Regions from separate parts of the Streptomyces sp. NPDC030222 genome, predicted to be linked through region 3. Evidence: riboswitches for the same ligand, from Rfam matches in the RefSeq annotation. Region 3 holds a riboswitch; each other region holds the start of a gene.
What was found. A riboswitch is a leader RNA that binds a small molecule or an ion and turns the genes downstream of it on or off. The one in region 3 is predicted to bind cyclic di-AMP.

Region 1: it holds a riboswitch for cyclic di-AMP, as region 3 does, so the genes downstream of both, ACZ4Z5_RS05450 (M23 family metallopeptidase) here and ACZ4Z5_RS15835 (transglycosylase family protein) in region 3, are expected to answer to the same signal.
Region 2: it holds a riboswitch for cyclic di-AMP, as region 3 does, so the genes downstream of both, ACZ4Z5_RS13335 (C40 family peptidase) here and ACZ4Z5_RS15835 (transglycosylase family protein) in region 3, are expected to answer to the same signal.

Annotation. Positions count from the first base shown of each region.
Region 1 is NZ_JBVICA010000003.1:137,911-145,371, reverse strand. Features, by position in the region: gene ACZ4Z5_RS05455 (SGNH/GDSL hydrolase family protein) at 17-820, opposite strand; gene ACZ4Z5_RS05450 (M23 family metallopeptidase) at 964-1,911, opposite strand; cyclic di-AMP (ydaO/yuaA leader) riboswitch at 1,916-2,075, opposite strand; gene ACZ4Z5_RS05445 (tyrosine-protein phosphatase) at 2,586-3,404, shown strand; gene ACZ4Z5_RS05440 (DUF6126 family protein) at 3,433-3,579, opposite strand; gene ACZ4Z5_RS05435 (helix-turn-helix domain-containing protein) at 3,581-4,216, opposite strand; gene ACZ4Z5_RS05430 (aspartate aminotransferase family protein) at 4,304-5,701, opposite strand; gene dxs (1-deoxy-D-xylulose-5-phosphate synthase) at 5,698-7,461, opposite strand, start outside.
Region 2 is NZ_JBVICA010000007.1:174,434-181,894, forward strand. Features, by position in the region: gene ACZ4Z5_RS13305 (adenosylmethionine--8-amino-7-oxononanoate transaminase) at 1-889, opposite strand, end outside; gene bioB (biotin synthase BioB) at 882-2,153, opposite strand; gene ACZ4Z5_RS13315 (8-amino-7-oxononanoate synthase) at 2,296-3,438, shown strand; gene ACZ4Z5_RS13320 (ATP-binding protein) at 3,640-4,071, shown strand; gene ACZ4Z5_RS13325 (DUF6328 family protein) at 4,249-4,770, opposite strand; gene ACZ4Z5_RS13330 (VOC family protein) at 4,990-5,379, opposite strand; gene ACZ4Z5_RS13335 (C40 family peptidase) at 5,513-5,989, opposite strand; cyclic di-AMP (ydaO/yuaA leader) riboswitch at 5,993-6,155, opposite strand; gene ACZ4Z5_RS13340 (hypothetical protein) at 6,489-6,794, opposite strand; gene ACZ4Z5_RS13345 (ATP-dependent Clp protease proteolytic subunit) at 6,800-7,435, opposite strand.
Region 3 is NZ_JBVICA010000009.1:147,057-154,517, reverse strand. Features, by position in the region: gene ACZ4Z5_RS15850 (DUF501 domain-containing protein) at 1-67, opposite strand, end outside; gene ACZ4Z5_RS15845 (FtsB family cell division protein) at 189-668, opposite strand; gene eno (phosphopyruvate hydratase) at 751-2,037, opposite strand; gene ACZ4Z5_RS15835 (transglycosylase family protein) at 2,281-2,925, opposite strand; cyclic di-AMP (ydaO/yuaA leader) riboswitch at 2,929-3,122, opposite strand; gene ACZ4Z5_RS15830 (transglycosylase family protein) at 3,285-4,274, opposite strand; gene ACZ4Z5_RS15825 (cytochrome P450 family protein) at 4,455-5,720, opposite strand; gene ACZ4Z5_RS15820 (nucleoside triphosphate pyrophosphohydrolase) at 5,747-6,754, opposite strand; gene ACZ4Z5_RS15815 (SurA N-terminal domain-containing protein) at 6,764-7,420, opposite strand.

The sequences.
Region 1 (7,461 bases), on a different contig from region 3:
CGGCGGGACGGTCGGATCAGAGAGGCAGGAGGTCCGGGCGTTTCGGCTCGACGCGGTCCCCGGAGGACTCGCCGCGCAGCCGGCGGCCGATCCAGGGCACCAGGTGTTCCCGGGCCCACTGGATGTCGTCGCGCCGCACCTCGAGCGTTCCCCGCGGCGGCTCCGGGGGCCAGGGCTGGTCGGGGTCGGCGGGAACGTCGAGCCCGAGGACCTGGGCGGCCCGGAGGGCGACGCGGGTGTGCCCCTCTGGCGAGAGGTGCAGCCTGTCGTCGTCCCAGGCCCTCCTGTCCTGGACGGACTTCAGGGACCACAGGTCGAGCACCGGGCAGTCGTACCGGTCGGCGATGGCCCGGACGTGCGCCGTGTAGGTCGCGATCTTGCCGCGCAGATGGCGGAGGACCGGCACTCCGCGGGTGTCGAAGCCGGTGGTGACCATGACGGTGCCCACGGCGGACGTGAGGTCGGCGACGGCCCGCTCGAAGCGCTCGGCGACGTCGTCGGGGTCGCTGCCGGGCCGGATGATGTCGTTGCCGCCGGCGCAGAAGCTCACCAGGTCCGGGGCGAGTTCCCTGGCCCGGGGCACCTGCTCGGCGACGATCTGGTCGAGCAGCCTGCCGCGCACGGCGAGGTTGGCGTACCGGAAGGTGTCGTTGTTCTCGGGCAGCCGGTCGGCGAGGAGCACGGCGAACCGGTCGGCCCATCCGACGAACCGACCGTCGGGGCCGGGGTCGCCGACTCCTTCGGTGAAGCTGTCACCGACAGCCGCGTACGACCCGATGACGGTTCTGTCCTGGTGTGTTGATCTCGAATCGTCTGCCACATCGACACATCATTCACCCCTGGAAGTGACCTACGCCACCGTAAGGAGGGGTTGACGACGGGTGAGATAGACCACCCGAACGGTTTCGGCCTGCCGGGAATACCGCGAGGTACCCGGCAGGCCGAACGGTCCGCGTTCCTGCGTCAGATGGTGACGCCGTGCTGGCGGAGGTAGGCCAGCGGATCCAGGTCCGAGCCGTAGTCCGGAGTGGTCCGGATCTCGAAGTGCAGGTGCGGACCGGAGGAGTTGCCGGTGCTGCCGGACAGGCCGATCTGCTGGCCCGGGCGCACGGTCTGCCCCGCCGAGACGGAGAGGGAGGACAGGTGGGCGTACTGCGAGTAGCGGCCGTCGGCGTGCTTGATGACGACCTGGTTGCCGTACGCGCCGGCCCAGCCCGCCGAGACGACGGTGCCGGCGCCGACGGCCTTGACGCTGGTGCCGGTGGGGGCGGCGAAGTCCACGCCGGTGTGGTAGCCGCTGGACCACATGGCGCCCGCCATGCGGTACGGGGTGGTGACCTGCGCGGCGACCGGGGCCACGAAGCCGGCGGCGCTCGGGGCGGCGGCCGTGTCGCCTGCCGCACCGGCGGGCGCGGCGGGCTTGGACTCGGCAGGGGCGGCCTTCGCGGGAGCGGCGACCTGGGCGGGAGCGGACTTGGCGGGGGCCCACGCGGTGCGGGTCGGCGTAGTGGCGGCCCGGTTGCGGCCGGCCTGGTTCTTGGCGCCGAGGGTGAGCTTGGTGCCCGGCTGGATGAGAGCGGGGTCGCCGCCGATGACACGCCGGTTGTCGTTGTAGAGCCGCATCCAGCCGCCGCGCACCTCGTGCTGCTCGGCGATCTTCGACAGGCAGTCGCCGGGGACCACGCGGTAGGTCTTCGGTGCGGCCTGCGGAGCGGCGGCCTTGACGGTCGCCGGGGCGGAGACTGCGGCGATGTGCCGGGGTGCCACGGCGGGGGCGGCCGCGGGGGCGGCGGCCTGGGCTCCGACGGTGCCGATGAGCGGGATGGCGAGTGCGGCGCCACCGGTGCCGGCCGCGACGAAGCCGCGGGTGATCGGCGTGGACTTGGGACGACGGTGCTTGCCCTTGGGCATGGCGCATTCCTCTCCTGCGCCTGCGAGGTGAGCTGTCGGGTTCGGGCTGGAGATGCCCGGCCGCGCCGAGGCGCGACTTCACCCCGAGCCGTCCCGGTGCGGACACCGGCACGGCGGCTTACCTGGTTCCCCCGCTCCTGCCGCAAAGGTGGTGGGTGCGGTATTCCGGGCGGCGGCAGGATTCGGCGGTCCGCCCGGATTCGACGGCGACGCTAAACGAATGGGGCGGCACGGACAAGGAGTGCATTTTCGGTACGGCATAGCAGAGCGGAAATCATGCCGGAATTCCGGTGACACTCCGTTTATTTCCGATCATTGAAACCAATGCGACCCTTGGGACTTGGGCCCCCAGGACGGACACATACCGTCACAGATGAGATCCTGCTCACCCGGGCCGATACCGGGAATTCCCTCCCCATTACAGATATGGAGCCTTATGGAGAGTTCACTCTAAAAACCCTCAAATCGGACAGTTCACCCTGATTCGGCTTTTCCATCCGGAAGGTCGTCGGGAAGGCCATCCGGAAGACGACCCGGAACGCCGCCCGGGGCGCCGTCGGGGGCGCGAAGGGGCTTTGCGCACCTCGAGAAGGTTGCCCGAGGAACCTGTGTCGTATCGTCTGACAAAGCCACGGCGATCAGGCGCCGCCGGCAGGGACACTTCAGGAGCCCCCGTGACGCAGCAGATTCCGCAGGTGTCGTCGGCCGAGCGCGAGCCCGAGCTCGCCGGAGTGCGGAACTTCCGTGACGTGGGCGGACTGCCGACCGTGGACGGCAGGAGGATCCGCTACGGACGGCTCTACCGCAGTGGGCACCTGGCGCACGCCACCGACACCGACGCCTCGTTTCTCGCCGCACTGGGGCTGCACACGATCTTCGACTTCCGCAACTCCGCCGACCAGAAGCTGGAGGGACCCGACGTCGCCCTGCCGGGCGTGCGGAACGTCAACATCCCGCTGTCCGACCCGGCCGACGGCGCCGAGTTCTGGAAGATGGTCCGCGACGGGAGCATCGACGAACTGCGTGACATCCTCGCCGACGGCAAGGCGGCGAAGCGCATGTCCGACTCCTACCGCGAGATCATCACGCAGCGCACTGCCGAACACAGCCGCGTCCTTCACGCGTTGGCGGAGGACAGCGTCCCCGCCCTGATGCACTGCGCGGCCGGCAAGGACCGCGCGGGCCTGTCGATCGCGGTGACGCTGCTCGCCGTCGGCGTCGAGCGGGACGCCATCGAAGCCGACTACCTCAAGTCCAACGACCCGCACCGCCGTTACAAGGTGCACCGCGGCGGGGACCACACGGCCACCATCCCGGACGAGGTGATGGAACTGCTCAGCCCCCTGTTCGACGCCCGCAGCGAGTATCTGGCCTCGGCGTTCACCGCCATCGAGGAGACCTGGGGCTCGACCGGGCGCTACCTCACCGACGGCCTGGGCCTGGCCCCGGAGACACGTGAGCGGCTCCGCGAGCGGCTGGTCGACGGCGGCTGACGACGGCCGGCGGGTCCGGCCTCCCGGGTCAGCGCTGCGCGCCCAGGGTGAAGAGCAGATAGACGAAGGCCGCGAAGAGATGGCCCGCCACGATGTACACGAAGAGGCGGATCGCCAGACCGCGCGGGATGCGCTCCTCGACGTAGCGGCGGGCTGCGGACTTGTCTTCCGGCATGTCAGATCTCCCGGGTTCTGTGCTGTGAGCCGCCGTCGCCGAGACAGAGTCCCGAGGCGGCGGTCTGCAGCAGGGTGTGGACGAACAGCAGCTCGGCACCCTCGGGGGTGACGGCCGCGATGCGGTGCGGGGTGAGCGAGTCGAAGTGCGCGGAGTCGCCGGTGCCCAGCTCGTGCACCCGCTCCCCCAGCACCAGCCGCAGCCGGCCGGAGAGCACGTACAGCCACTCCTCGCCGGGGTGGATCCGCACGAGGTCGCCCTGCGCCCCGTGCGGCACACGGACGTGCAGGGCCTGCATGGCCCTCCCCGGACCGCCGGCCTGCCGGTAGCTCCAGCCGTCGGCCTCCTGGGCCACGCTGCCGGTGGCCCGCAGCACCGCGTGGGGCTCGACGGGGGCCTCGCCGAGTACGTCCGACACCGTCGTACCGTAGACGCGCGCCAGGGCGAGCAGCATCGGCAGCGAGGGCTGCCGATGCCCGGTCTCCAGCCGGGAGAGATGGGCCGGGGAGAGTCCGGCGCGCCGGGCGGCGGCCTCCAGGGTGAGGCCGCCGCGGCGGCGGAGCTCACGCAGCCGGGGCGCGACCTCGGGCAGGCTCTCGGCGGCCTCGCCGGCCCCCGGTCCGGGGTGGTTGGTCATGGCCTCATTGAGCCAGACTCATGCCTCCAGGGCAAATTTCTTGCCTCATGGGCAAAGATGCTCGGGCGGCGGGTGCCGGGGCCGGGTTCAGCGGTTGGCCATGGCCTGCTTGACCAGCGTCTTCCCGAAGTCCCACATGAGGCCGCCACCGGTGTGTGCGTCGTCCATCACCTCGATGAACGCCTCCACGAACCGGTCGACCTCCTTCTCCCCCACGATGAGCGGCGGGATCAGTTTGATCACCTCCAGACGGTCCCCGGAGACCTGGGTGAGGATGCGGTGCCGTCGCAGCAGCGGCACCACGACCATCTGCGCGAACAGTCCCTTGCGGGCCGCCTGGAGCATGGTCCAGCGGCTGCGCAGCTTCAGCGAGTCCGGCCGGCCGAACTCGATGCCGATCATCAGTCCGCGCCCGCGGACGTCATGGAGCAGTTCGTACCGGCCGACCAGCTCGGTCAGCCGGGACTTGAGCAGCTCGCCGGTCCGCCGGGCGTTCGCGACGACGTTCTCGTCCTCCAGCACGGAGAGCACTGCGAGGCCGGCCACCATGGCCTGGGCGTTGGACCCGAAGCTGGCCGAGTGGACGAGCACCCGGTCCATCGACGCAAAGACCTTCTTGAAGATCCAGTCCTTGCCCAGGGTCGCTCCGACGGGCACATAGCCCCCCGAGAGGGACTTGGCCACGCACACCAGGTCCGGTTCGACGCCGTCCCCGTGCTGGTGCGCGTAGAAGTCACCGGTCCTGCCGAGTCCGGTCTGCACTTCGTCGAGGATCAGCAGCGCCTTGTGCCGGTGCAGCAGTTCCCGGGCGGCACGCAGATAGCCGGGCGGTGCCTCGTGCACGCCCTTCCCCTGGATGGGCTCGACGACGAGGGCGGCCACGTCGCCGCGCCTCAGTTCCCTCTCCAGCGCGGACAGGTCGCCGAGCGGGACGGCGGTGTCCGGGAGCAGCGGGGCGAAACCCTCCCGGAAGCAGCGCTCGCCGTTCACCGACAGGGAACCGGCGGTCAGGCCGTGGAAGGCGTGGTCGCAGTAGAGCACCCGGGGTCGCCCCGTGGCGCAGCGGGCGAACTTGAGTGCGGTCTCGACGGCCTCGGTGCCGCTGTTGCCGAAGAAGACCCGGTCCAGGTAGGGGCTCTGGGCGAGCAGCCGCTCGGCGAGCAGGCCGGGCAGCGGCGGGCAGTCGAAGCGGGTGAGGTCGGCGAGCGAGGCGTCGAGGACGTCGTGCAGCGCCTTCCGGACGACCGGGTGGTGCCGGCCCAGCCCCATCACCCCGAATCCGGACAGCATGTCGAGGTAGTCGTTGCCGTCGGCGTCCCAGAAGTACGCTCCCTCGGCGCGTGCGTAGACCTTGTCGAACCCGATGGTGCGCAGCATGCGCGGCAGCTGGTGGTTGAGGTGGCGGGCATGCAGTTCGTACCGCTCGCCGCCGCGTTCGGCCAGCAGTGCCGCCAGGTCGAACGCGGCGGGTGCGCTGTCGGTCATGGTGCCGTCTCCTCCACTGCCAGGGCGGCGCTGATCCGCCCGGCGATCTCCACGGGGGTGAGTCCGATGTCCGCGAGCACCTCGGCGCGTTTGCCCTGGGTGAGGAACTGTTCGGGGATGCCGAAGGTGCGCAGCGGCACGTCCACCCCGGCATCCCCGAGGGCCTGTCCGACGGCCGATCCGACGCCTCCGTTGCGGCTGTTGTCCTCGACGACCGCGACGAGCCGGTGTGCCGCCGCGAGCGGGGCGAGCTCTGCGTCGACGGGTTTGACCCACCGCGGGTCGACGACCGTGCAGCCGATGCCGCGGCCGGTGAGGAGGTCGGCGGCGCGCAGGCATTCCGCGGCGAGCGGCCCCACGGCGACAATCAGCACCTGGGGCCGGCCCGCGGCGCGGTGCAGGACGTCCATGCCGCCGATCCGGTCCACGGCGGGGATGTCGGGTCCCACGGTCTCCTTGGGGAAGCGGACCACGGTCGGCGCGTCGTGCACGTCGACGGCCTCGCGGAGCTGGGCGCGCAGTCGGGCTGCGTCGCGCGGCGCGGCGATCCGCAGGCCGGGCACGACCTGGAGGACCGACAGGTCCCACACGCCGTTGTGGGAGGGCCCGTCCGCACCGGTGACCCCGGCCCGGTCCAGGACGAAGGTGACGCCGCAGCGGTGCAGGGCCACGTCCATCAGGATCTGGTCGAAGGCCCGGTTGAGGAAGGTCGCGTAGACGGCGACGACGGGGTGCAGTCCGCCTGCCGCGAGTCCGGCCGCGCAGACGGCGGCGTGCTGTTCGGCGATGCCCACGTCCCATACTCGGTCGGGAAAGCGTTCGGCGAACGGGCCGAGGCCGGTGGGGTGCAGCATCGCCGCGGTGATCGCCACGATGTCGGGTCGTTCGGCCCCGAGGGCCGCCAGCTCGGCGCCGAACACGGACGTCCAGGACGCTCCGGCGGGCGGCGCGAGCGGCAGGCCGGTGACCGGGTCCATCGCACCGACGGTGTGGAAGTGGTCGGCCGCGTGGTCGAGCGCGGGCTGGTAGCCGCGGCCCTTCTCGGTGATGCAGTGCACCAGGACGGGCCCGTGGAAACGTTTGGCCCGGCGCAGCGCCGACTCGACGGCGGTGATGTCGTGGCCGTCCACCGGACCGACGTACTTCAGGCCCAGGTCCTCGAGCATGCCCTGTGGTGCGAAGGTGTCCTTGAAGCCCTTCTTCGCGCCGTGCAGCGATCCGTAGAGGGGCCGGCCGACGACCGGGGTGTGCCGGAGGACGTCCTTGCCCCAGGCGAGCACGCGTTCGTAGCCGTCGGTGGTGCGCAGGGCGGCCAGGTGGTCGGCGATGCCGCCCATCGTCGGGGAGTAGGAGCGTTCGTTGTCGTTGACGACGATGACGAGCCGGCGGTCCCGGGCGGCGGCGATGTTGTTCAGTGCCTCCCAGGCCATGCCGCCGGTGAGCGCGCCGTCGCCGGTGACGGCCACGACGTGCCCGGTACGGCCCAGGAGCTCGTCGGCCTTGGCGAGGCCGTCAGCCCAGCCGAGGGCGGTGGAGGCGTGGCTGTTCTCGACGATGTCGTGCTCGGACTCCTCCCGGGACGGGTAGCCGGACAGTCCTCCCTTGCCGCGCAGCTTGGAGAAGTCCTGGCGGCCGGTCAGGAGCTTGTGGACGTAGCTCTGGTGCCCGGTGTCCCACAGGATGCGGTCCACAGGTGAGTCGAAGGCACGGTGCAGTGCGATGGTCAGTTCGACGACGCCCAGGTTGGGGCCCAGGTGCCC
Region 2 (7,461 bases), on a different contig from region 3:
TCGCGGCCATCGTGAGGTAGCCGCCCGTCAACGCCTTGCCGAGGCACATCACATCGGGGGACACGCCCGCGTGCTCCGCCGCGAACAGCGCACCCGTACGGCCGAACCCGGTGGCGATCTCGTCGAACACGAGGAGCACGTCGTGCTCGTCGCAGGCCTCGCGCAGGACCCGCAGATACGCGGGGGAGTGGAACCTCATCCCGCCCGCGCCCTGGACCACCGGCTCGACGATCACCGCCGCCAGCTCTTGGGCGTGCCGCGCGATCAGCTCCCGCAGATGGCGGGAGTACGCATCGTGCGGGGCGGCGTCGAAGCCGCCGGGCGGCGCGTCCGCGAAGACCTGCTCCGGGAGCACCCCCGACCACAGCTGGTGCATCCCGCCCTCGGGGTCGCACACCGCCATCGGCTGCCAGGTGTCCCCGTGGTACCCGCCGCGCCACGTCAGCATCCGCCGTTTGGCGGGCCGTCCGACGGACCGCCAGTACTGCAGGCACATCTTCACGGCGACCTCGACCGACACCGACCCGGAGTCGCAGAGGAAGACGTGCCGCAGCGGCTCGGGCGTGATCTCGACGAGTGTGGCGGCGAGCCGCACGGCGGGCTCATGGGTGAGCCCGCCGAACATCACATGACTCATCCGGTCCAGCTGGCTGCGGGCCGCCTCGTTCAGGGCGGGGTGGTTGTACCCGTGGATCGCCGACCACCAGGACGACATGCCGTCGACCAGCTCCCGCTGCCCGTGGGCCGGTTCGGCGAGCCGCAGCCGTACCCCGGACGCGGACGCCACGACCAGCGGCTGCTGCCGGCCGGGCATGGGGCCGTATGGGTGCCAGACGTGTTCCCGGTCCAGTGCGAGCAGCTCGCCGGGGGTGAGGGACGGCTCAGGCATTGGGCGGCAGGTCGGTACCGGCACCTCGGCGGCGGACGGAGACCAGTTCCGAACGGACGTCCCCGGCAGGCGCCTGGGCGCCCTGTGCCGCCTCCACGGGCCGGGCTTCGTCCTGTGCCGCCTCCACGGGCCGGGCTTCGTCCTGTGCGGCTTCCGGCGACGCCCCACACCCGGACTCCGCCGAGTGACCGTCACCGCAGGGCCCGCAACCGCCTCCGCCGTGCGAGCCGCAGCCCGCGCCGGCCGCCGCGAGGACGTCCGCCCGGTGCTCCGGGAGCGTCGTGGTGCCCGCGCCCTCGACCTCGAAACCGGCGTCCGCGATCATGTCCAGGTCGGCCTTGCCTGCCTGACCCTCGCTGGTGAGGTAGTCACCGAGGAAGATGGAGTTGGCCAGGTGCAGCGCCAGCGGCTGCATCGACCGCAGGTGCACCTCGCGGCCACCGGCGATCCGCACCTCGACGTCCGGGCACACGAACCGCACCATCGCCAGGATCCGCAGGCAGCGCTGCGGAGTCAGGTTCCACTCCTTGCCGAGCGGCGTGCCCTCGAACGGGATCAGGAAGTTCACCGGCACCGAGTCGGGGTCCAGTTCGCGCAGCGAGAAGACCACGTCGACCAGGTCCTCGTCCGACTCGCCCATACCGGCGATCAGACCCGAGCACGCGGACAGTCCGGCGGCCTGCGCCTGCTGGACGGTGTCCACCCGGTCGGCGTAGGTGTGCGTCGTCGTGATGTCCCCGTACGTCCCTTCGGACGTGTTGAGGTTGTGGTTGTACGCGTCGGCGCCCGCCTCCCGCAGCCGGTCCGCCTGGCCCTCCGAGAGGAGCCCGAGGCAGGCGCACACCTCGACGCCCTCGTTCTGCTCCTTGATGGCCTCGATCGTCTTCGACACGCGGTCCACGTCGCGGTCCGTCGGCCCACGGCCGCTGGCCACCAGGCACACCCGCTTGGCGCCGCCGGCCACACCCGCGGCGGCGGCCGCGGACGCCTCGTCCGGCTTCAGCCAGGTGTACTTGAGGATCTCCGCCTTGGACCCCAGCCGCTGGGAGCAGTACGAACAGTCCTCCGGGCACAGGCCGGACTTGAGGTTGACGAGATAGTTGAGCTTGACCCGTCGCCCGAACCAGTGGCGCCGCACCTTGCCGGCCGCGGCCACCACATCGAGTACGTCGTCGTCGGAAGTCGCCAGGACGGCGAGTGCCTCTTCACGGGTCGGCAGCTCGCGCCCCAACCCCTTCTCCACCAGCGTGTTCAGCAGGTCCATGGCGCGATCCTCGCCTACCGCACCGCCCTCGGCCAAGGAGTGATCGCACAACATGGGGCTATTGGGGTGTGTGTATCGCCACACCGTGTTCGCGAGCGGTCACCGTTAGGGTCTGTGCGCAGCCTACAAAAGGGACCCGAACATGCCGCGTACCCCGTTCGACTGGATCGACGACCAGGCACGGCGGCGCGAACGCGCCGGTCTCGTTCGTACGCTCCGGCCGCGCCCCGCGGAGTCCCCGCTGCTCGACCTCGCAAGCAACGACTACCTGGGTCTGACGCGGCGGCCCGAGGTCACCCGGTCGGCGGCCGACGCCGCGCTGCGCTGGGGAGGCGGCTCGACCGGGTCGCGGCTGGTCACCGGAACGACCGAACTCCATGCCGAACTCGAACGGGAGCTCGCCGCGTTCTGCGGCTTCGAGGCGGCGCTCGTCCTCTCGTCCGGCTACGCCGCGAACCTGGCTGCGCTGACCGCGCTCGGCGACCAGGGGTCCCTGATCGTCTCCGACACCGGCAACCACGCATCGATCGTCGACGGCTGCCGGCTGGCGCGGGCCGAGACCGCGGTCGTTCCGCACGCCGATCCGGAGGCGGTGCGCAAGACGCTGGACGCCCACGACGGCCGGGCCCTCGTGGTCACCGACTCGGTGTTCTCCGTGGACGGCGACCGGGCCCCGCTGGAGTCGCTCGCCGAGGCGTGTACGGCCCACGGCGCCGCCCTGGTCGTGGACGACGCGCACGGGCTCGGGGTGCTGGGCGAGGGAGGCCGGGGCGCCCTGAACGGCGCGGGCCTGGCCGGATGCCACGGTGTCGTCGCCACCCTCACTCTGTCCAAGTCCCTGGGCAGCCAGGGCGGGGCGGTGCTCGGACCGGCCCGCGTCATCGAGCACCTCGTCAACACGGCCCGCACGTTCATCTTCGACACCGGCCTCGCTCCCGCTGCCGCCGGGGCTGCACTCGGAGCCCTCCGTCTGCTGCAACACGAACCCGGACTTGCCGCGCGGGCCCGTGCGGTGGCCACCGGACTGTACGAGCGGCTGACCGCGGAGGGACTCGTCGCGGCGTGCCCCGACGCCGCCGTGGTATCGGTCCGGGCACCTTCGCCGGAGGCCGCGGTGCGCTGGGCCGCGGACTGCCGGGAGGGGGGCCTCGCGGTCGGATGCTTCCGGCCGCCGTCGGTGCCGGACGGCATCTCCCGTCTCCGGCTCACCGCTCGAGCCGATCTCACGGAGCAGCAGATCGACACCGCGGTCGACACGATCCTGCGGACGGCCCCCGCGGTCTGACCGGCGGTCGCCACCGGACGGATAGGGCGCCACACCCCACATACGGTCTCTCGTCGCATAGTTCACTGCATCGAGCGACAGATGTGCACCTATCTTGGTGGATCCGCCCGCGGGCCACACCTCGAATGGCACTCTGGCGCGAAGCGCAATCCGAGGCCGCGAGCGATCCGGGCGGCCCGGTGGGAAAGGGACAGCGTCGCCATGGCAGACCACCAGGAAGCATCCGTCACCCTGCCGAGCGACCCGGCCTCGGTCCCCACCGCCCGAAGATTCGTGAGCGAACTCCTCACCCGGTGGGGCCTGCCCGACGACGCCGAGACCGCCGACTCCGTCCGGGTGATCGTCTCCGAACTCGCCACCAACGCGGTCCAGCACACCTTCGGACAGTCCCCGACCTTCACCGTCGACGTACGGCTGGAACGCGACGAACTCCTCTGCATCGGGGTGACCGACAGCCACCCCCGACTGCCCCGACGGCTTCCCGCGGCGGTCCAGCAGGACAACGGCCGGGGAATGGTCATCATCCGCTGGCTGACGGCGGAGTCCGGCGGCCGGCTGTGGGTCACTCCCACGGCGGACGGCGGGAAGACCGTCCGCATCTCCCTGCCCTGGCCGCTCGTCGTCCGGCCCTGAACGGGTCTGGTCCGCTCGGCCCGGCCCCGATCTGGTCCTCTCGGACCGGGCTCCGGCCGTCGTCGCGCTCGCCGTCGCATGGTTCACGGTGGTGGCGCTGCCAGCCACCCCGCTCGGTGACCGGCTGGGCAGGGCCACGCGCGGCATGGGCGGTGGAACGTGTCGGCGGGGCGGCGCTCACCGCTCTGGGGCCGACCCTGGTGGCCGGTCCCGCGATGCTGTGATGAGCCCCCGCCCGATCAGCCTCGGCAGCACGCCCCACAGCGCTACGAACAGCAGGACGGTGCACAGCCCGCATACGATCCCCCAGGTCCGGCCGAGCGTGACGTCCACGACGAGCAGGACCGAACCCGCGAGGGCGAGTGCGAGGACCGCCATCCCGAAACGTGCGAGTTGCGACGAGACCACCACGATCTGTGGTTTGGCGCCCTGCTGGAACAGCATGCGGTGCACCGCGGCGGGCGCCGTGAGCAGCGCCGTGGCCACGACTGCCAGCAGCAGGGTGACCACATAGGTGGTGACCTGGTAGCTGTCGAGGGAGGGGAAGCGCTGGGTGAACGCGAGCGTCAGCAGGAAGGCGAAGAGGATCTGCACACCCATCTGCGTGACGCGCAGTTCCTGCAGCAGCTCGTTGAAGTTGCGGTCGGCGCGTTCGAGGCGGGTTTCGTGCCGGCTTCCGCGGGGTTCGTCGTCAGCCATACGGTGACGGGTACCCCGCAGTGATGCAGAGATGGGTGCCTGGCGCCGATGATTCCACCGGATGCGGCGCGAGGGGTCCGCGGCGCGTCCCGGGCCATGTTTCGTGGTGCGGACCGGGCCGTGTTCACGTGGTGCGGGCGGGGCCACGTGCCCCGTGGTGCGGGCCGGGCCGAGTCCCGCCGCGCCGCGGACCGGACCTCGGACGTCGAGGACCGGACCTCAGACCAGGCCGCGCTCCGCCGCGCTGCGCTCGACGCAGAACTCGTTGCCCTCGGGATCGGCCATGACGACCCAGCCCAGGCCGTCGTCGGTGCGCCGGTCGTCGACGATCCGCGCGCCGAGCGCGCCGAGCCGGGTCACTTCCGCGTCCCGGGTGCCGGTGGGCGGCTGGATGTCGAGGTGGACGCGGTTCTTGACCGTCTTGTCGTCGGGCACGCGGATGAACAGCAGTCCGGGCGCCTCCGGCCGGTCCGATTCGAGCAGGACCTCGTCGTCCTCGGGCTCCGAGTCCACCAGCGGATAGCCGGTGAGGGCCGCCCAGAACTCGGCGACCCGGTACGGATCGCGTGCGTCGAACGTGATGTGGCGTACGGGGTTGAGGCCTGACACGGGACTCCTCGGGGAACGCGGTCGTCGGTGACGGATCGTCACGGCCGCTGGGCGAACAGGGCGGACGTTCCGCAACGGACCGCGGGGACGGCTCGGGCAACCGCCAACGTACCGTCCCCGCCTGCGCGTCGGGCTAGCGTACGCGTCCGTAGAGGACCTTGGAGGACCAGATCTTCTCCAGCTTCACATGGGAGCCGGTCTTGGGAGAGTGCCAGATCCTGCCGTTACCGGCGTATATCCCCACGTGGTAGACGTGCCCGCCGGAGTGGAAGAAGACGAGGTCACCGCGCTGTCGGCTGGACGCCGAGATATGCCGCGTCCTGTTGTACTGCGCCTGGGCGGTGCGCGGCAGGGACTTGCCCGCCTTCTTGTACGAGTAGAGCGTCAGGCCCGAGCAGTCGAACCGGTTCGGTCCCGCGGCGCCGTACTTGTAAGGGGAACCCTTCTTCGACGCGGCGACCTGGAGCGCCTTCGTCGCATGGGCCGTCACGGCGTGGGCCTCGGTCGCCCCTCCGGGTGCCACGATGGTGGCGCCCACGGCGGCGAGTGTCAGAGCGGAAGCGGCACCGGCTCGGGACAGCAGGAACGGAATGTTGATCTGCGCAGACATGCGCAACCCTTCGTCAGCCGCCTGTGAAGGATGACCTGTCGGGTTCGGGCAGGCGAAGATGCCCGGCCGCTGGCGCGGCTTCACCCCAAGGGACGGCGTACTTCCCGTCCCGTCGTGCTTGGGTCCTCCACTCCTGCCGATGCAATCGAGTCGACCTGAATCCGGGACGGCGGCAGGACTCGGCGTCCGCCCGGACCGCCCCGCCGCGGTGGCGGGGGCTTGTCGTCCCAGGGATCTTGACTCATCACTTGCCGGATTTCCGAGTCGAAACGGCGGTTTGTGAGGCTCCTCACGACTGATCCGTTCGAGTGGACAGGGGCGATTCGGGACATCTCGCAGAGGGTGTGACCATGGCTGTACCAGCACTGGAGCCAAGTGTTCCGCTTCCCGATCGCCCAGGCCGCGCAAGTCGACTGGCACAGAATCAGAAGCTATGCAATCACTCGTTCGGAGGAATCAGGCTGGTGCATCTGAGCGAACCCCGAGTCCACGGCGCGATTCAACTCGCCGAAGAGGGCGGCACGGTGAGCCGTGCCGCTCTCCGCTCCCCGTCCAACACCCGCAGGGCTTGTGCCAATGTGACGGTATACAGATGTGACTCGCCGCGCTCATGCATCAGGGCGAGCGCGTCCCGCAGCGCCGCCGAACGGCCGACGAGCGCCTGCGCCGCCCGGAGCGCATGGTAGGTGTCCGTCCCGCGGGCGGGGTTGATCCGGCCCAGCAGGTCCACCACTTCGAGATACCGGTCGATGACATCGCCCTCGGCGCGGGTCAGGGCGGGCAGGCGAGGGAGCTCGGGCACCACCTGCCTCACCGTCCGCCGAGCGGGCCCGACGCGGGCTTCCGGCTCGTCATGACCGCGTCGATCAATCCGTAGGCGCGGGCGGCCTCAGCCTCGAACACCGTTGTGCGGTCGAGGACTTCGGTGACCAGGTCCGGGCTGCGCCCCGTGTGGCGCCCCAGCAGTCGGGCGACGGTCGCCCGCCCGCGCAGCAACTCCGCGGCATGGACCTCCAGATCGGACGGGGTGCCGTGCAACGGCTCCTCGAGAGAGGGCTGCTGGAGCACCACCCGGGTACTGGGCAGCGCGAAGCGCTTGCCGGGCGTGCCGGCTGCGAGCAGCACTGCCGCCACCGAGCCGCACTGGCCCAGGCAGACCGTCTCCACGTCGCAGGTGACGAACTGCATCGTGTCGTGGATCGCCGTCATCGCCGTGACCGAACCGCCCGGCGCGTTGATGTAGAGCGAGATGTCCCGGTCCGCTGCGGCGTGCTCCAGATGCATGAACTGGGCCATCACGTCGTTGGCGACGGCGTCGTCGATGACGGTGCCGATCACGACGATCCTCTCCTGGAGCAGCTTCGAATACGGGTCGAGGGTGCGGACTCCGTTCGCGGTGCGCTCCGTGAACTCCGGCAGGACGTAGCGGGCGGCGGGACGGTTCATTGGCCAGCCTCTCCTCTTGCGCGCTG
Region 3 (7,461 bases):
CCTTGAACGCGGCGATGTCCGCGTCGGTGGGCGGGGTGTGCGGGGTCGGCGGGGGTGCGGCTTCCATGCGTGCCTTCGTCTAGTTCCTGCTGCCGGCCGTTCTCGTCACCGGCGGCTCTCGGTGCCGGCGGTCACGGGGTGCCGGCGGTTGTCGGTGGCGGCGGCTCCTGCCGCCGGCCGTCACGGCGTCACTGCCGCTCGGGACGGTCGGCGGAGTCGACGCCGTCCCAGAAATTGTCGTACCAGGGGCGGTCGGTCGCCGCCTCGTCGGGACGCCTCTGCCTGGCCGCGTCCGGGTCGACCACGGTGAAGGACGTCTCCCCCGGCCGTACGTAGTGCAGGTGCTCGCGGGCCAGCCGCTCGATGTAGGCGGAGTCCTGGAGCCGCGCCTTCTCGTCGCGCAGCTCCTCGACGCGCTGCCCGGCCCGGTCGGCCTCGCGCTGCTGCTCGGCGATCTCGCCCCGTTGCGACACGTACTGCCGCATCGGGTAGGCGAGCGCGACGATCAGGGTGCACACCACCAGGGCGAGCAGGGCGGCGCGGCCGGTGAGCCGGGAGCGGCGGGCCTGGCGACGGGTCTGCGAGCGGTAGACCCGGGCGGCGGTCTGCTCGCCGAGCAGCCGCAGCCTGGTCGCGGTGGAGAACCGGTCCCGGTCCTTCCCGGCCATGTCCGCCTCCCCTGTCGCCACACACGTACGTCCCCGCACACGGTACGGGACCGAGTGCGGGGACGTACGGATCTGCCTGTCGTCAGCCCTTGAACCGGGGGAACGCGGAGCGGCCCGCGTACACCGCGGCGTCGTCGAGGATCTCCTCGATGCGCAGCAGCTGGTTGTACTTGGCGACGCGGTCCGAACGGGCCGGGGCACCGGTCTTGATCTGGCCGCAGTTGGTGGCGACGGCCAGGTCGGCGATGGTGGTGTCCTCGGTCTCGCCGGAGCGGTGGGACATCATGCACTTGAAGCCGTTGCGCTGGGCGAGCTCGACGGCGTCGAGGGTCTCGGTCAGCGAGCCGATCTGGTTGACCTTGACCAGCAGGGCGTTGGCGGTGTCGTTCTCGATGCCGCGGGCGAGGCGTTCGGGGTTGGTGACGAACAGGTCGTCGCCGACGAGCTGGACCTTGTCACCGAGCCTGTCGGTGATGGTCTTCCAGCCGTCCCAGTCCTCCTCGTTCAGCGGGTCCTCGATGGAGACCAGCGGGTACGCGTCGACGAGCTCGGCGTAGTAGTCGGTCATCTCCGCGGCGGTACGGGTCTGGCCCTCGAACTCGTAGACGCCGTCCTTGTGGAACTCGGTGGCGGCGACGTCGAGCGCCAGCGCGATGTCCTGGCCCGGCTGGTAACCGGCCTTCTTGATGGCCTCCACGATCAGGTCGAGGGCGGCGCGGTTGGACTCCAGGTTCGGGGCGAAGCCGCCCTCGTCGCCGAGGCCGGTGGACAGGCCGCGCTCCTTGAGCACGCCCTTGAGCGCGTGGTAGGTCTCCGTGCCCCAGCGCAGGGCCTCGGAGAACGACTCGGCGCCGATCGGGGCGATCATGAACTCCTGGATGTCGACGTTGGAGTCCGCGTGGGCTCCGCCGTTGAGGATGTTCATCATCGGCACGGGCAGGACGTGCGCGTTGGGTCCGCCGAGGTAGCGGAAGAGCGGCAGGTCGGAGGCCTCGGACGCGGCGTGCGCGACGGCGAGGGAGACACCGAGGATGGCGTTGGCGCCGAGCGAGGACTTGTCCGGGGTGGCGTCCAGGTCGAACATCGCCTGGTCGATCAGACGCTGCTCGGTGGCGTCGTAGCCGACCAGCTCGGGGCCGATCTGCTCGATGACGGCGAGGACGGCCTTCTCGACACCCTTGCCGCCGTAGCGGTTCGTGTCACCGTCGCGGAGCTCGAGGGCCTCGAACGCACCGGTGGAGGCACCGGACGGCACGGCAGCACGGCCGGTGCTGCCGTCGTCGAGGCCGACCTCGACCTCGACGGTGGGGTTGCCTCGGGAGTCGAGGATTTCCCGGGCTACGACGACGTCGATGGACGGCACGAGCATCTCCTTCTGGGATGTGACGCTTGAAACGCATGGTCTCTTTGGCCTTGCGGCAAGAGACTAACCGGCCCGGGGGCGGAGCCCCGCCGGTGCCCGCCCCGTGGGACGAAAAGAATCACGAAAGCCTGCGATCCGGCCTTACGACACCGAAACGGGAAGAAGCCCCGACCCGGCGCGCACGGGGGGAAAAGCGCACCGGGCCGGGGCGGTCGGCGGATGCATCGCCTCAGAAGAGGTGATGCACGCTCAGGCGAGACGGAGCTTCTGTCCCGGGAGGATCAGGTCGGCGCTCTTGAGGACGTCCTTGTTCAGCTCGAAGAGCTTCTTCCAGCCGCCCTTGACCTTCTGCTGGGTCGCGATGCCGCCGAGGGTGTCACCGGCCTTGACGGTGTAGACGGCCTTCTTGACGGCCGGTCGGGCCTCGCTCCGGGAGGCCCGCTCCGCCGCGACGGCGGCCTTCGGCGCGGCGGGCTTCGACACGGCGGGCTTGGGGGCAGCGGTCACGGCGCCGGTGTAGGGGGCATTGGAGAGACCGACACCGCAGACGGGCCAGGCGCCCTTGCCCTGTCCGGCGAGGACCTTCTCGGCGATCAGGATCTGCTGCTGCTTGGTCGCCTTGTCGGCGGTCGGCGCGTAGGCGGTGCCGCCGTACGCCGCCCAGGTGGAGGCCGAGAACTGCAGGCCGCCGTAGTAGCCGTTGCCGGTGTTGATGGACCAGTTGCCGGTGGACTCGCACTGGGCGACCTTCTCCCACTCGGCGGCGGTCGCGGCGGACGCGGACCCGGACGCCATGAGCGGCACGGCGACGGCGGCGCCGGCGACACCGGCGTACGCGACGAGACGGGTGGCCTTGGACGGACGACGGTGCTTGCCCTTGCTGGAAAACAGCATGGTTCGACTCCTCACCGACGCCTGCGAGGTGAGCTGTCGGGTTCGGGCCGGATGAGTGCCCGGCCGCGCGCTGGGCGCGCGGCTCCACCCCTAGCCGGCCAAGGCCGTCCGACACGGCGTCACAGAGGACGCGTGTCAACGGCCAGGCCCGGCACTTACCTTGGGTCCCCCGCTCCTGCCTTCGGCGCTTGCGCGACGCATGGTCCCGGCGTCCGCCGGCAGGACTCGGCGTGCGGTCGTCGGGGCTCGCGGTGGCGAGCGGTTACGACCGTAAACACACATCTCGGCGCGGTACAAAGCCGATCAGGGTCAAAGAGACTCATGTCTCACTTACACAGAAACGGACAATCCGCCGCGAACTACTTGTGATTGATGAGCAAGTTGTCCGACTTGCCCGCCTCGGCCGACTCTGTGGCCTCGGTCTCGCCCTCCGTTGCAGACGTTCCGAGTGCAAGGCTCTGGCCAGGGCGAATGAGATTCGGGTTGGCGCCGATCGTCTCGCGGTTCGCCTCGTAGAGGGCCGCCCAGCCGCCGTCAAGCTGCTGCTCGTCGACGATGACCGACAGGTTGTCACCGGGCCTGACGGTGTAGGCATCGGCACCGACGGCCGCGTCACGCGCCGATCCGTCACCTCGTGAGGCATGACGGCCACTCTGGTGGATATTGTCCGTATTGCCAGCATCTGCCCCGGCTTCAGCAGCCGGGACTCCGCGATGCTTGCCGGTACCGGCCTGGACCTCGGGGGCCGTGGACTCCGTGGCACCCGGGGCCCCGGTTTCGACCTCCTCCGCGGCACCCTTCGCGGCTCCCTCGGCGCCGCGTGCGGGCGCACCGGTCGTACCGGCCTCCGGAGCGACGGCGACGGCCCCCTCGGCCGCGTCCGCTGCCGCACCCTCGACGGACTCGCCACCCTCGCCCTGTTCGCCGGACTTGTCCGACCCATTCGATCCATCCGACTCGTTCGCCTTGTCGGACTCCACCGGATTCGTGGGCTTCACCGGCTGCACGGGGGTTCCCGGGTCCACGTCCGCATGGGCGCCGCCCTCGGCCAGTCCGGCGCTCACCGCGCAGGACTGCCAGGCGTCGGGGCCGCTGCCGGCGAGGACCTTCTCCGCGACGGCGATCTGCTGGGCGCGGCTGGCGAGGTCCGGGCGCGACGCGTAGGCGGAGCCGCCGTAGGCGTCCCACTGCTCCTGCGTGAGCTGGAGACCGCCGTACTCGCCGTTGCCGAAGTCGGCACTCCACATCCGGCCGCTCTCGCAGTCGGCGACCCTGTTCCAGGTCTCCGCGTCGGCGGCGTTGGCGTTGGCCGCCGCGAGCAGCGGAAGGGCCAGTGCGGAGCCGGTCACCCCCGCGGCGACGACAAGGGCGGGAGCCTGACGGGGTCGGCGGTGTCTACCGTTCCCGGAGCGCATGCGGTGGGCCTTTCGCGTGACTACTGGGATGGACGGTGAACCTAGCCGCATTCGAACGTCAGTCACAAGTCGATGCAGCGCAGATCACGTGAAAGTCACGAATTTGATGGTGCGTCAGTTTCGATGAGGGGTGAACTCTACGGGCAATGTGCGCAATCCCCGCATGATGAGTCCCCCACGCCATCGCAAATCGGCTGGATCGACCGCAAGCCGCAGATCGGGCAAGCGGGTCAGGAGCGTCGCAAGTGCCGTCTGGCCCTCCAGTCTTGCCAGCGGCGCTCCGAGGCAGTAGTGGATGCCGTGCCCGTAGCCGAGGTGCTGGTTGTCGCGCCGGGCCAGGTCCAGCGTGTCCGGGTCGTCGAAGCGCTCCGGATCACGGTCGGCGGCGGCGAGAACGACCAGCACGGGATCGCCGGCCTCGATGCGCTCCCCCCCGAGGGAAAGCGCTTGCGTGGCGAACCGCCACGTCGCGAGCTCCACCGGCCCGTCGTAGCGCAGCAGTTCCTCGACGCCCGTTGCCAGCAGGCCGGTCTCCCCGGCGGCCAGCGACGTCTGCAACCGCTCCCGCTGGACGGGGTTCCGCAGCAGTGCGTAGGTGCCGTTGCCGATGAGGTTGACGGTCGTCTCGAAGCCGGCGAAGAGCAGGATGAACGCCATCGCGGCGGCTTCGTTCTCGGTCAGGTGCTCGCCGTGGTCACTGGCCCGGATCAGACCGGAGATCAGGTCCTCGCCCGGGTCCTCCCGCTTGCGGTGGATGAGCTCGGCCAGATAGCCCCGCATCCTCTTCACCGAACGGGCGACCCCGCCGCGCGGACCTCCCCCGTGCCGGATCATCATTCCCGCCCAGTCACGGAAGTCGTCCTGGTCTTCCGAGGGGACCCCGAGCATGTCGCAAATGGCGTAAATGGGGAGCGGGAAGGCGAATTCGTGGATGAGGTCGGCCTCCCCTTTTGTTGCAAAGCCGTCGATGAGACGGTCCGTCAGCTCCTGCACGCGCGGCGCGAACTCCGCGACGCGGCGCGGGGTGAACGCCTTGGACACCAGCCGCCGCAGCCGGGTGTGGTCCGGCGGGTCGATGTTGAGCAGATGCGTCATCAGCTCGGCCTTGCGCTCGCCGGGAATGCCCGTCTTCCCCTTGGCGTGGGCGGGTTCGTCATGGTGCGCGGGATTCTTCGACAGCCGCTGGTCGGCCAGCGCCTGCTTGGCGTCCGCGTACCGCGTCACCAGCCAGGCCTCGACCCCGCTGGGCAGCCTGGTGCGGTGCACCGGCGCGTGCTCCCGCAGCCAGGCGTACGCGGGATAGGGGTCGGAGGCGAACTCCCAGGTGAAGAGCTGGGGAGGCGTTCCTGCGGAGTCGTGGGCGGGGCTGTCGGCGTTCACCCCTCGACGTTAGCCCCGACGGTCAGTCACCGGTCGGGCAGTCCCTCGGCCACGCGGATGGCGTCACGGTAGGCACGGCCCGCGGCGCGCAGCGCGGCCTCCGGGTCGACGCCCTCGGACTGGGCGCGGACGGCCAGGGCGAGGAGTTCGTAGCCGATGCCGTCACCGGCTGGCAGCGGGACGTCCAGCCCCGCCGTACGGACCCGGGAGGCGAGCTTCGCGACGAGGGCCAGACCCGGCTGGCCCAGCGGTACGCCGTCGGTGACCGACTCGCGCTGCTTCTCCGCGGCCTTGGTGCGCAGCCAGTGCTCCTTGACGTCCTCCGCGGTCTCGGCGGTCTCCTCGCCGAAGACGTGCGGGTGGCGGTGGATCAGCTTCTCCACGATCGTCCCGGCCACGTCGTCGACGGAGAACGGCTCCTCCGGGTCCTCCTCGGCGATCCGGGCGTGGAAGACGACCTGGAGCAGGACGTCGCCCAGTTCCTCGCGCAGTTCGTCCCGGTCGCCGTCCTCGATCGCCTCGACGAGTTCGTACGCCTCCTCGATGCCGTACTTGGCGAGGCCCTTGTGGGTCTGCTGCGAGGACCAGGGGCACTCGACGCGGATGCGGTCCATGACCTGGACGAGGTCGAGCAGCCGGGAGCCCGGCAGATCGTACGAGCCGGGCAGCAGCTCCAGCTCCGGCATGGCCACCCGGCCCGAGCCGGCGAGCCGGGCGAGCCCGTCGGTCAGTGCCCTGTCCCCCTCGCCGGACGGCAGGACGACGACGGTCCGCCCGCCCGCGCAGGCCTCCAGCAGTTCCCGAGCGGTGGGAGCGGTGTGCTCGACCTCGACGCCGGCCTCACGCAGATACGGCAGCTGGGGGTGGCCCGGGTCGGCGCACAGCACCCGGTCGGCGGTGCGCAGGGTCTGCCACGCGGGCCAGGACAGCAGTCCCGGCGCCACCCGGTGGCTGGCGGTGAGCAGCACCACGCGTCCCGTGCCGGGGGCGTCGGGTGCGGTGCTGCGGCGGTCGGGGGTGTCTTCGCGGGTCACCCTCCGAAACTACCCCGCCGTCGGCGCGTCCCCGGAGCCGCCCTGGGGGGCCTGGGCGATCCACGGCGCACGGTAGTCGCCGAGCTGGATCCTGGCGTCGTCCCAGGTGCCGTACCTGGGGTTCACGTCGATGCGTAGCGCCTTGGACGCGGCTGTGAGCGCCGTGCCGACCTTCTGCTGGCCTTCGGGAGTGCCGAGGTTCGCCCCCAGCGCCCCGGCCAGCTTGGTGAGCAGCACCTCCTCCCGGACGGCCTGGTCGATCTGGGCGGGGGCGACACCGCGCTGCTGGAGCAGCATCGCGGCCAGCTGGTCCGGGCCGCCCGCCTGCGCGGCTGCCGCCGCGCGGGCCTGCTGCACGTCCTTGCGGGTCACCGTCACCCCGGCGTCCTGAGCGGCCCGCTCCAGGATCCGGTCGAGGATCATGCCGTGCAGCTTCGCCCGGCCGAGACGTCCGGTGTTGCGGACCAGCTGGGCGGCGTGCGGCGAGGCCTCCTGGGCGGCACGGACCTCGGCGACCTGTGCCTGCAGGGTGGAGACCTCGATCCGGTCGCCGCCGACGAGGGCTGCCGCCCCCGGGTGGGCCTGGCCGCCGCACGCGGCGAGCAGCGGTCCGATGGCGAGGAGTGCGGCGGAGACGGAGAGCGCGGTGCGACGGCGGCGGTGCAAAGGAGCCTCCCGGCGTGGGTCGTGCGACTGAGAACGACCTT